2 regions of the Prolixibacter sp. SD074 genome follow, and region 1 is predicted to be linked to the other one. Evidence: riboswitches for the same ligand, from Rfam matches in the RefSeq annotation. Region 1 holds a riboswitch; the other holds the start of a gene.
The links. Region 1 has a riboswitch for cobalamin ahead of GJU82_RS02235 (PKD-like domain-containing protein). Riboswitches for the same ligand answer to the same signal wherever they lie in the genome.

Region 1 (6,448 bases):
ACAACCTGATTATGGTGCTGGAAATGGCCATCTTCCGCCATACCATGACGGAAAAGCTCCGGGAAAATGAAGAATTACTGTCGGTTACCATGAAGAGCATAGCCGATGGTGTTATTTCAACCGGCCAGGATGGAAACATTATTTTTTTCAACGCTGCAGCGGAAAAGCTAACTGGTCTTCAATTAGAAGAAGTTCAAAACATCAATTTCCGGAAAGCACTCAATCTGGAGGACGAAAAAGGGAAACCACTTTTCCCGGAAGGAGATGAAAAATCCGGATTGGGAGAGACTATTTACAAGGAAGCAGTTCTCATTCGTGAGGATAAAACGCACCTTCCAATTTCATACAGCCTGGCCCCGATTCGCGATAATAATAACGAATTTCGCGGCTACATTTTCTCCTTTCGTGACATTTCTCTTATCAAAAAGGCTGAAAATGAGCTGAAAAATATGAATCGGATTCTGGAAGTGAAGGTAGCGAAGCGTACCGAACAATTGAAGGAAAAAAATATTCTACTAGAGAAAGCACTGGAAAAAGAAAAAGAGATCAACGAGTTTCGTGCGAAAATTGTTACCACGATTTCACACGAGTTCAAAACGCCGTTAACCACCATTTTCAGTTCGGCCGAATTACTCGAACGATATTTGGACAACGACAAACTACGGGCCAAGTCACTGCGTCACTTTTCTTTGATAAAGGACTCGGTTAACCTGCTGAGCAGCCATCTCTCCGATATCCTCAAATTCCGTGAATACGAAACGTTGAATGAAATTCATCCCGAGCCAACGCAAACAGTTGCATTTCTGGACAAGATGCTGCAATTTTATCAATCGGGAGTGGGCAAACACCACCAATTGGTATTTACGCACAATTCACTCCCCCGAGAATTGTTGCTGGATCAGAAACTGGTGCGGGAAATTGCCGGTAATTTTATATCCAATGCCATTAAGTATTCCGATAAGGGAACAACCGTTGAATTAACTGCCGGTTATGCTAATGGCAATTTAACGATTTCTGTTCGTGACCAGGGAGTTGGCATTTCAAAAGAGGACCAGGAAAAACTATTTGAATACTTTTATCGCGCTAAAGCCACTGAGAACATTGAAGGTTCGGGAGTAGGACTGGCCATTGCGCGGCAGTCGGTGAATTTGTTACAAGGAAAAATCAATGTAGAAAGTGAACCGGGGAAAGGTTCCATCTTCACTGTTGAGTTTCCGGTACAGGAAGCTAATTGAGTTATCAAAATCAAATGTGAAAAACAATCCGCTTGCTCCACTTCCAACCATCCAAAATATTTGCTAATTTTGCGACAACTTGGTTCCCGTATTGGGGGATGAAAAGGGAATCCGGTGAGAATCCGGAACAGTACCCGCTGCTGTAATTTCCGATTCTGCTTTTGGCAGAATAGTAAGTTTTCGGTTAACAAACCACTGTTTTTTAAACGGGAAGGTAACCGAAAATCGGAATAAGTCAGAAGACCTGCCAGGTTGGTTTAAGCTTTCGGGATCAAAAGCGTGAAAACAGCCATCGCAAGTTTGTTTTTCTTCCCCTTAGCTTAGAATCAATTATTCAATGCCAAACAATTGATTTTAAGTATAATGAAAAAAAGAATTTCACTCAGCTACACCCTGTTTGCAGGGCTGCTCTTTTTGATCTCCTGCAGCAAAAACAACTCCCCGCTTCTACCTGAAATTACCATGGATATTCCCAGTCAGGGATACGAGGTAGCAGCTGGAGATCAACTTTCGCTGGTGGCACAAGCCAGTAATGCCGATGGTGCATCTTATCGCTGGACCAGCAACGGGCAGGTGGTATCTCAGGAACAAACCTACAATTTCAGCTCTGATGTTCCGGGCGTTTATCAGATCGGATTAAATGTGGCTACGGCACAGGGGGCCGCCTCAACTCAGTTCAAGGTAACAGTTACCTCGTCTCCTTATATCACAAAAGTGTTCGAATACCAATACGGTCCGGGGCAGCACGCCTCCATTTTAACAACCAGCGAAAGCAACAATTTGGTTGGCAGCCCCTGGGCCGATGGTAAAAGTTTTGTGCATCTCGGAGGTTGGGGCGGATACATCGTTGCCGGTTTCGACCATAAGGTAAAAAACCGCGATGGCTACGATTTTGCCGTTTATGCGCAACCGGGTGCTTCCTCCGAGCCGGGTGTGGTTTACGTGATGAAGGACACCAATGGAAATGGAAAGCCCGATGATGGCAATTGGCTTCAGTTGAAAGGCAGCGAATATGACAATGCAGAAACGGTCCACAACTACGAAGTAACCTATTACAAGCCCGCAAACGGTGGCAATGTAACCTGGGAAGACAACCAGGGCAACACGGGCGAACTGGTTCCCAATTACGGTACCGATAGTTGGTGGTGGGCAGGTTACGGCGATAAAACCGAAGTAAATTTTAATGGCGAACGGCTTCCCGATGCTTATGTGAATACCAGTACCAACGATAGTACAGAAAACTGGGCATTAGGCGATGGCTTGTTTGCCTGGGGATATGCCGAAACTTACAACAATCAGGATTACGATACCAGTCTGAAAGCAAACCGTTTTGACATATCGAATGCTGTGAACGCCGATGGCCCGCCGGCCAACCTCGATGGCATCGATTTCATAAAAGTGCAGAGCAGTGTGTTCCAAATTTCCGGATGGCTGAACGAGGTTTCAACCGAAGTGAGTGGCGCTGCCGACCTGAATATGCTGGACAATGCAAACTAAGTCGGAGCCAGACGTACAGGCAACTCGTATTTGCAACGGTTTTATGAAGCGCCTGCCCATCGTGTTGCTGCTACTCATTCCTTTCTGTCTGGAGCTGCGGGCACAGTCACTGTCGGATACCCTGAAAATAAAAGAGGTCACCGTCATTAGCAAGCATCTCCAGAAAAAGGAGGAAGCGGGATTAATTCGCTCGGACGTCGATTCGGTGGCCATGATAACAGCCATGAATGCAACCCTTTCGGAGCTCATCTCCGAAAATACACCCATATTCATTAAGACCTACGGGCGCGGAGCACTGGCCACCGCTTCCTTCCGGGGAACCGCACCATCGCATACACAGGTGGAATGGAACGGTATCAACCTGAACTCACCCATGTTGGGAATGGTCGATTTTTCCACCATCCCGGTTTATTTCATCGACAAGGTCAGTATTCTGCACGGTTCGGGCTCGCTCACCGAAAAGAGCGGAGCGCTGGGCGGCACCATCGATCTGCAAAGCAATGTCGACTGGAACAACCGTTTTTCGGGAAGCGTCCTCTCCGGTATCGGCAGCTATCAATCGTACGACGAATTCTTCCAGGTGAAAACCGGAAACCGGAAAATACAATTCAAAACCAAAGCCTTTCTCAGCCAGTCGGCCAACGATTTTCCTTACCGAAATAAATTCATTGCTGGCATCGACCCGGAAACGGGAAAGTACATTTACCCCGAAGAGCGAAACAAAAACGCCGATTACCGCAATTACGGCGTATTGCAGGAAATTTATTACCGCCCGGATGACAAGGATATTATTTCGGGCCATTACTGGTACCAGCACAATTCGCGCAGCATTCCGCAGCTGATGACCAACGAAACCTCAGGCGACGGAGGCGTTAACCGGCAAACCGACCAGATTCACCGTGTGGTCGCCGAATGGAATCACTACGGTGCCAAAACCACCTTGAAAGTAAGCAGTGGCGTTAACTTCGACAAGATGAACTACTGGCTCAAAGCCAACGTCAACGGAACATCGGGGCAGGTCATTGTCGATTCTTGGTCGAATGCCAAGAGCTGGTTCAACAAGGTATTGTTCACCTACCGGGAAAGCCAGGATTTTTCGGCCTCAGCCGGAATTGATGTCGACCGGCATGAGGTCAACTCCCAAAATTATGCCCCACTGGCTTCAGACTATGGTTATCGACAATCGCGGCTCGAAAGTTCGGCCCATGTGCAGTTCAGCAAGAAACTCGGGGAGCGGTTCACTTCCACCTTCCTGTTAAGGCAGGATTTATATGACAGCAAAGCCGCCCCGATTATGCCTTTAATTGGGATGGAATACAAACTACTGGCGAATAAAAACCTCTACCTGAAAGGAAATGTGTCCCGCAATTATCACCAGCCTTCGCTGAACGACTTGTACTACATCCCCGGAGGAAACCCCGACCTGAAACCGGAGGAAGGTTACACCGGCGATTTGGGATTCACTTACGAAGAAAACTTGGTGCATATCCGTCTATACACGGCGTTAAGCGCCTATACGTCGAAAATCGACAACTGGATCATCTGGCTGCCCACCAACAAAGGTTACTGGGAGCCATCGAACATGAAGAAAGTAGATGCCAGTGGCCTGGAATACCAGCTTTCGCTGGAAGGAGAAAAAGGGCTATGGCACTGGCACTTCAACGGGAATTATGCTTACACCCGCTCCATCAACCGTGATGAGCCGGTGAACTGGGCCGACGAGTCGATTGGCAAACAGTTACCATTTATTCCGCAGCATTCGGCCAACCTGTCGGTAAATCTTTCCCGGAAGGGATACCACATTACCTACCAGTGGAATTACTACAGCGAACGCTACACGACCACCAGCAACGAAAAAACCACCTCACTCGATTACCTCTATCCTTATTTCATGAACGACCTGTTTGCCGGCAAAGACTGGCACTGGAAAACGTACCGGTTGGGGGTGGAATTGAAAATCTTTAACCTGCTCAACGAAGAGTACCGCACCGTGTTGCAACGCCCCATGCCACGCCGGAATTACACGCTGTTGGTTCGGTTTGACTTTTAAATCCAATGAAAAAATGAAGAGAAATTTCCTCCATATATCCGCTGCAATTTTCCTGCTAAGTACTCTACTTTCGGGATGCATGAACGACAATGCCTGGATAGGTGCACACCGGCAGGGCCAATCCGGCCAGTTGCTTTCCAACTTCGGGGTATTCATTGTCAACGAAGGGAATTTCATGTCGGGGAATGCTACCCTCTCCTTTTACGATAAAGCCACCGGCCAAACCATCAACAACCTGTTTTACGCCACAAACGGCCTTCCCCTGGGCGACGTGGGCCAATCGATGAGTATTCTCGATTCGCTGGGATACATTGCTATCAACAATTCGGGGAAAATCTATGTCATCAATACCAAAACGGGGGAATATTCCGGGAAAATCACCGGCCTAACTTCACCGCGCTACATCCATTTTGTTAATTATGAAAAAGCCTACGCGACCGATTTGTATGCTTCCGCAATTACTATTTTCAATCCGGCCACCTTCCGGGTAACCGGGACCATACCCACGCCCGGTCATACCTCGACCGAGCAAATGGTACAGGTTGGTGCCACGCTTTATGTCACCTGCTGGTCGGCGGATAATACCATTTTGAAAATCGATACCGGAAACGATACCGTGACCGGAGAAATTAAGGTGGGTACGCAACCCAAAGGACTAGTGAAAGATAAAAACAACCAGCTCTGGGTTTTGTGTGACGGGAATTACGGAGGGACAACATCCGGTAGTCACCAGGCCAAGTTGCAGCAGGTTAATCCGGAAACCGGGCAAATTGAAAAGTCGTTCGCGCTTAGCTCCGAAAATATTGCTTCGGATTTGACCATCAACGCCACACGCGACACGTTGTATTTCATCAATAACGATGTGTGGCAAATGCCCGTCACCGCATCACAGCTTCCGGCGGCGCCGGTATTAAAAAACCCCGGGACCATCTACTACAGCCTCGGGGTCGACCCGGACAACTCGGACATCTATGTGAGCGATGCCATCGATTACCTGCAACGTGGGTTGGTGTACCGGTTAACCGCCAAAGGAGTTCCTATTGATACACTTAAAACAGGAATCATTCCAGGAGCCTTTTGTTTCAAATAGAACTATTTAACAACGACTTTGAGGCCCAAAAGAAGAACGATGTAATTTAAACCAGCTTTACTCCCCGAGGAGAATTTATAATTTTAATCATTTCCCTCTTCGTAAATATATAAATGCTTTTTGGCATTGGACTTTACGACCCTAAGCTTTTTCAGATCAGACTCTTTAACTTTCGTCAAAAATTTATCCGGAATAATAATTTCGAATGGGTGATCCGTCTTTAATTTTCCACTTAATTCATCAAAAGAAACACTCTTTATTTTTCCATGACTGTAAAACTGGCTCGAATAACTTTTTTTACCGAAATAGTAAAGGTTTACATCTGAATTCTGCACTTGCCCTTTGAGTAAAAATTTATCGGTATTGCTGTATTGCTCTAAATTATTGTTTACAAGCCCAATTAGAAGAGTAACAATAACTAAAAATGGCACAATTAAGCTTGTAATAACCATCATTCTTTGACGCTTAATACTATCACTATCCCAAAAATGAACAACCAGCAAGGCAACAGGCACCATTACAGGAAGTATATAAGTATGAATAAGACTTTTTGAGAATGTGAAAAAGAAAGGAGTC
Region 2 (6,448 bases), 500 kb from region 1:
GATTTTTGTTAAAGGCAAACGTAAAACATTCTGTACTTTGCCTTTTACATTCAATGCCGCTTTAATCCCTCCCGGGTTACCTTCAACAAAAAGAAGATTGAAAAGTTTTAGAAACTGCATGTGTTGTGCCGACGCTTTCCGGAAATCTCCACTTGCTGCTAAATGCACCATTTTAGCTACTTGCGCCGGAAATCCATTGGCAATTACAGATATAACTCCGTCGGCGCCCAAAGAAATAGCCGGGACAGTCAAGCCGTCGTCACCGGAAAAAACAGCGAAGTTTTCGGGACGGTCGCGGAGAATGATAGCGAGTTCATTCAAATCGCCTGAGGCTTCTTTAATAGCGATTAATTTGTCGGAAGCTTCGGCCAGTCTTATGGTCGTTGCTGCATCCATATTCATACCGGTACGACCGGGAACATTATACAGAATAACAGGGACCGGACTGTATTTGGCAATCTGCATAAAATGTTGGTAAATGCCTTCCTGCGTGGGTTTGTTGTAATAAGGGACAACAGAAAGAATTCCGTCGATCTTATCTGCATCCAGGTTTTTCAGTCCTTCAACTACTTCTTTCGTGTTATTTCCTCCGGCGCCCACAACGATGGGAAGTCGTCCGGCATTTTTTTCGGCAATAAAATCAATTACATTTTTCTTTTCTTCCTGCGAAAGGGTAGCGGTTTCGGCTGTTGTTCCTAAAACAACGAGAAAGTCGATGCCTCCGGAAATCATATCCCCGACTAAATTTCCAAGTGCATCAAAATCAATTGTGCTATCTTCTTTAAATGGTGTTATGAGAGCGGCACCTGCTCCACTAAACTTTTGTCCCATAATGCTTAATCTATTCGATTGATGTAATCCAAATAGTGAATAATCTGTTCGGTCAGATAACGGCAATTCTTTTTCCCTGAGATTTCCACGGTTAAGTCATAAAAATTGTTTTCCGGCTCTTTCCAGCCAACTTTAAAACTGGCTGCAGAGTTGACCAAAATGCTCTGTAGTGGTATCAGTTCCGAAATGGACAAATCCAAAAGCAGATCATATTTGGTATTTACAAAACTTTTGAGGTCGTCCATCCTGGGATTTCCTTTCCAGTCGATCTCTTTTCCTGTAAAGAACCGCGAATGCGATGCTTTACTGAACGTTTCTTTTTCGTCTTCTGAATCAACCAACGCCAATCCCCGGGCGCTAATGCCGTGCTCTGTAAGAACTTTTCTCATATGTTCATAGCTTTCCATTGCTCCGTCATCTTCGGGATACCACAGAATCGCTGCAGATTTCGCCGTGTTGAATGTATTGACCAGTACGTTACGTCCTTGTTTCTGAGACTTTTTATGAAGCCTTTTCAGCGTAACGGTTTGGAAAGCTTTTTTGAACATATCGGGACAAATTTACTAATTCGTTGATTGGTTATTCGTATTTAATATTGATGGTTATAATATTTCTGCTTACAGATTGTAAGTATATCTATCGATTATTCTATAGATCAATCGATAAATGCACCCTGTTTAAGCTGTTTTTAATTTCACTATCTTTTGTCTTCTTCGCTGTATCATAATTGCTTCTTACGCTTCAATCATCCTGAGAAATTCATCTTCGTTGATGATTGGAATTTTTAATTTCTCAGCCTTTTCTCTTTTCGATGGCCCTATTTTGTCACCGGCCAGCAGATAGTCTGTTTTTCCGGTAATAGAGCCGGCGTTTTTCCCACCGTTTTGTTCCACTAATTCACCCAGTTCTTTTCTGCGCTGCGATGTTCCAAAATTCCCGGAAATCACAAACGTAAGGCCTTTCAGCTTTTCAGAAGCGGGAAGCGAATCCTCATCAACTTCCATGGTGAGGCCGGCCTTGCGTAATCGCTGGATTAAAATACGGTTTTTTTCGTCATCAAAATAATTCCGGATGGACTGAGCCATTTTTTCGCCAATCTCATCTACAGCAATCAATTCATCCAGCGAAGCTTCTTCCAGTTTTTCGATAGAACGAAAAGCACGGACAATTTTTTTGGCAGCTGTTTCCCCGATAAACCGAATACCCAAACCGAACAACACCTTCTCAAAAGGTTGTTTTTTTGAATTCTCAATACCAGTTACCAGGTTCTCCACCGATTTTTTCTGAAAGAAATCCAGGGCGAGAATTTCTCGTTGTTTTTCAGGAAGATCATAGATGCCGGCTACGTCGGTGAGTAACCCTTTATCAAAGAAAAGCCGGATGGTCTCTTTTCCAAGTCCTTCAATATCCATGGCGCCACGACTACAGAAATGCTCTATTTTCCCCCTTAGCTGGGGGGGGCAACCATTTTCGTTGGGGCAATAATAGGCAGCTTCGCCTTCCGTGCGTTTCAGGGGTGTATTACACTCCGGACAATTGGTTATGAATTCAACTTTAGCAGCGCCTGCCTTTCGGGATTCGGTATCGACCCCCACAATTTTGGGAATAATTTCCCCGCCTTTTTCCACGTAAACCTGGTCATCGATATGGAGATCGAGGTTGGCAATGATATCGGCATTATGGAGGGAAGCTCTTTTAACAATGGTTCCCGCCAACAATATGGGGTCCAAATTAGCGACCGGTGTAACCGCGCCAGTCCGTCCCACCTGGTACGTGACGGCTTTCAAACGGGTCGCCAGTCTTTCGGCCTTAAACTTATAAGCAATGGCCCAACGCGGTGATTTGGCCGTATAGCCCATCTCTTCCTGTATCCTGCGGGAATTCACTTTAATCACAACGCCGTCGGTAGCAACCGGAAGATTTTTCCGCTCCTCATCCCAGTAATGGAGAAATTGAAATATCTCTTCTACGTTTTTACAGGCCTTAATATGTTCAGAGGTTTTGAATCCCCATCTCTTTGCCTTTTCCAACAACTCCATATGACCGTCAGACGGCAGGTTATCACCCAATACATAATAGAAGACGGCGTCCAGGTTTCGCTTGGCTACGTCAGATGAATTCTGCAGTTTCAGTGTTCCTGAAGCTACATTTCGCGGGTTGGCAAAAGGTGGTTCACCGGCTTCAGCACGTGCTTCGTTCAGCTTTTCAAACGAAGCAAAAGGCATCAGCACTTCTCCGCGTATCTCAAATTTTCCCGGATAGTCACCTTTCAGCTTTAGCGGTACACTTCGGATGGTTTTTACATTGGCTGTCACATCGTCTCCCTGAACACCATCGCCGCGGGTTACGGCACGAACTAATTGACCGTTTTCATACGTCAAACTGATGGAAATCCCGTCAAATTTCAGCTCACAAACATAAATGAATGGTTCATCGACGAGCTTTCGGGCCCGTTGGTCAAATTCCCGGACTTCACTCTCAGAATAGGTGTTGCTCAACGAAAGCATCGGGTAGGTGTGACGAACCTGTGCAAACTGCTGGTTGATGTCACTGCCTACGCGTTGCGAAGGTGAATTGGAATCGTACAATTCCGGCGCCTCTTTCTCCAGTTCGATGAGTTCATTCATCAAATGGTCGAAAGTTTCATCACCGATAGTTGGCTGGTTTAATACGTAGTAATTGTAATTATGCTGCTCGAGTTCTTCTCTTAATTCCAGAATGCGTTTCCGGGTCGTTTCCGAAGTCATTTTCTTCACATTTTAAAAAACTAAAAGTACTAAAAATGGCAGTTCGGGAATAGAAAAAGAAGCCATTCGCAGCGAATTCGTTTACTTTAATGAAATTGTGAAATCATAATCAGATAGATAATCACGAAACCGGCAAGCACAACCAGCCGGGTCAGATTAGCCATCTTCCGGGCCTTCATCATTTCTTGGAAATCTTGGCCGTGGGTAAAAAATCAAATGCTATTATTGTTGAAAAGTAAGCAAAATATCCTGTTAAAAAATGGTCATAATTTGAAAATGTCATATATCTTTGACGTGAATTTTGGTTTTTCAACTCCCGGTCGGGGAGAAGAAAATGAAAAGGGAATCCGGTGAAAATCCGGAGCTGTTCCCGCAGCTGTAAGCCCGTAGTTATGAGTTTCCTGATCCGCATAACCACTGTTTCATTTTGAAACGGGAAGGTGCAGGAAACCCGGGTGAGCCAGAAGACCTGCCACGGTTCACAGACTAGTTTTTGCTTTCGGGATAAATAGCAAAAATGAACTGCAAGCAATTGTTCTTCATTTTTCACATTTGAAAGAAAGCCGGAATCATCCACTAATTAAATGTCATTATTATGGAAAATGTATGTCCGCGCTGTGGTTCCACATTCGAATGTCGGGAGGACGACATTCAGCAATGTTGGTGTGCCCGTGAAAGATTGCCCGATGCGTTGAGTGAAACGCTCAGGGACAACTACGATGCATGTTTATGTATGTCATGCATCAGTGAACTTCAAAATGACCTCCGAATCAATGGAAATCAAACGACAAAAAAGGATTAATCATGAAGAAATTAAACGGATTGTTCATGGCAACAATTGCTTTGGCTTTGCTATTTACTGCCTGCGACAAATCGGAAGAAACCATTACTGAAACGAAAACAATCGATTTTGAAGGCCTCCAGACGCCTTCTTCCGGTTACTGGAACGGAAGCGATGCATCGGGCGGATTTACTTCGGGCGATATGGTTTTCCCGAATAATTACAACGCCGATTGGTCAACCTGGGACAGTTTTTCGTATTCCAAACTGAATGACACCCAAACAGCCGGTTATGGCAATCAGTACAGCGTTTATGACGCCGCCAATAACGGCAACAGCTTTGCCATATTTTTCCCGTCATACCCAGGTGATGTATACTTTTCATTTCTGAACGGCCAGGAATACCAGGTAAAAAACATTGAGCTGTGTAATGACGCCTATCCGGCGCTTTCGATGAAAGACGGAGATGCTTACGGTAAAAAATTCGGCGGCGATACCGGAAACGATCCTGATTGGTTCAAAGTAGACATTATCGGCTACGATGCGGCCGGCGATTCAATTGGCAATGTAGCGTTTTACCTGGCCGATTACCGTTTCACAGACAACAGCCAGGATTACATCGTGAACGAGTGGTCCAAAGTTGATTTATCAGGTTTAGGTAAAGTGAATAAATTAACTTTCCGCTTTGGATCTTCTGATGTCGGTGATTATGGCATCAATACACCTACTTATGTTTGTCTCGACAATATTCGTTACGAAATAGTATCAAAAGGAGAGTAGTGAATCATCACCCCACAGGAATAAACTATTGTCATGTTGTAACTGTTTAGATTTTTTACTATTCCTGCTTAACATACTTGATTGTAAAAAGGCGGATGAATCCATTTAAGGAGCATCTGCCTTTTTTGTCTGTCGTGTGGCCTTTCTGTCCATTTGGCAGAATTTCTGTAAATTCCCGTTCATTTTAAACCGAATTGACAATGAAAAAATTTGCTTCTCTGGTATTGTTTTTTTTGACAAGTATCTCGCTGTTTGCGCAGGATCGGATAACCGGTAAGAATTTCGCCACACGTTCTGAGGTGATGGCGCGCCATGGGATGGTATGTACCAGCCAGCCATTGGCGACACAAATTGGTATCGATATCCTGAAGAAAGGCGGCTCGGCTATCGATGCAGCCATTGCAGCCAATGCGGCGCTTGGATTGATGGAACCGACCGGTAGCGGAATGGGCGGTGACCTGTTCGCCATCGTCTGGGATGCCAAAACCAAAAAGCTTTACGGACTGAATGCCAGCGGCCGTTCGCCGAAGGCGCTGACACTGGCGATTTTCAAGGAAAAGGGATTGACGGAAATACCGCCGTTTGGCCCGCTTCCGGTGACTGTTCCCGGATGTGTAGATGGATGGTTCTCGTTACATAATCGTTTTGGAAAACTGCCCATGAAAGATCTTCTGGCTCCGGCGATTCAATATGCTGAAGAAGGATTCCCGGTAACGGAAATTATCGGTTATTACTTTGGCCGTTCCGTGGAATATTTCAGCCGAAAGTTCCCCAACGTGAAAGAGACTTACATGTCTGCCGGCGAACCACCCTATAAAGGCAAAGTATTCCGGAATCCCATGCTGGCCAATACCTACCGGGAAATTGCCAAAGGCGGCCGCGATACTTTCTATAAAGGCCGAATCGCACATGTGATCGCGGATTTTATCCAGGAACAGGGAGGTTACCTTTCGTATGAAGATTTAGCTTCACATCATTCGGAATGGGTGGAGCCGGTTTCAGTGAACTACCGCGGCTACGATGTTTGGGAGCTTCCGCCGAATGGACAGGGAATTGCTGCGTTACAAATGCTCCAGATTTTGAAAGGTTACGATATTGCTTCCATGGGGTTTGGCTCGGCTGATCACATTCATTACTTTACCGAAGCTAAGAAACTGGCCTTCGAGGACCGGGCTAAATACTATGCCGATATGGATTTTGCTAACGTACCGGTAGAAACACTGATTTCTGAAAAATATGCCGCCGAGCGCCGGAAGCTTATTCGTCCCGACAGGGCAGGAAAATATTCAGCCGGTGAAATCAGCCAGGGA

Region 2: linked by a shared signal. The riboswitch ahead of GJU82_RS04475 (cysteine-rich CWC family protein) and the one ahead of GJU82_RS02235 (PKD-like domain-containing protein) in region 1 are both predicted to bind cobalamin.

What each region holds. Positions count from the first base shown of each region.
Region 1 is NZ_BLAW01000001.1:526,203-532,650, reverse strand. Features, by position in the region: gene GJU82_RS02240 (ATP-binding protein) at 1-1,235, shown strand, start outside; cobalamin riboswitch at 1,299-1,502, shown strand; gene GJU82_RS02235 (PKD-like domain-containing protein) at 1,599-2,732, shown strand; gene GJU82_RS02230 (TonB-dependent siderophore receptor) at 2,722-4,782, shown strand; gene GJU82_RS02225 (YncE family protein) at 4,796-5,872, shown strand; gene GJU82_RS02220 (glycosyltransferase family 39 protein) at 5,956-6,448, opposite strand, start outside.
Region 2 is NZ_BLAW01000001.1:1,025,112-1,031,559, reverse strand. Features, by position in the region: gene dapA (4-hydroxy-tetrahydrodipicolinate synthase) at 1-831, opposite strand, end outside; gene GJU82_RS04485 (hypothetical protein) at 837-1,379, opposite strand; gene ligA (NAD-dependent DNA ligase LigA) at 1,566-3,578, opposite strand; cobalamin riboswitch at 3,864-4,070, shown strand; gene GJU82_RS04475 (cysteine-rich CWC family protein) at 4,174-4,380, shown strand; gene GJU82_RS04470 (DUF4465 domain-containing protein) at 4,383-5,138, shown strand; gene ggt (gamma-glutamyltransferase) at 5,339-6,448, shown strand, end outside.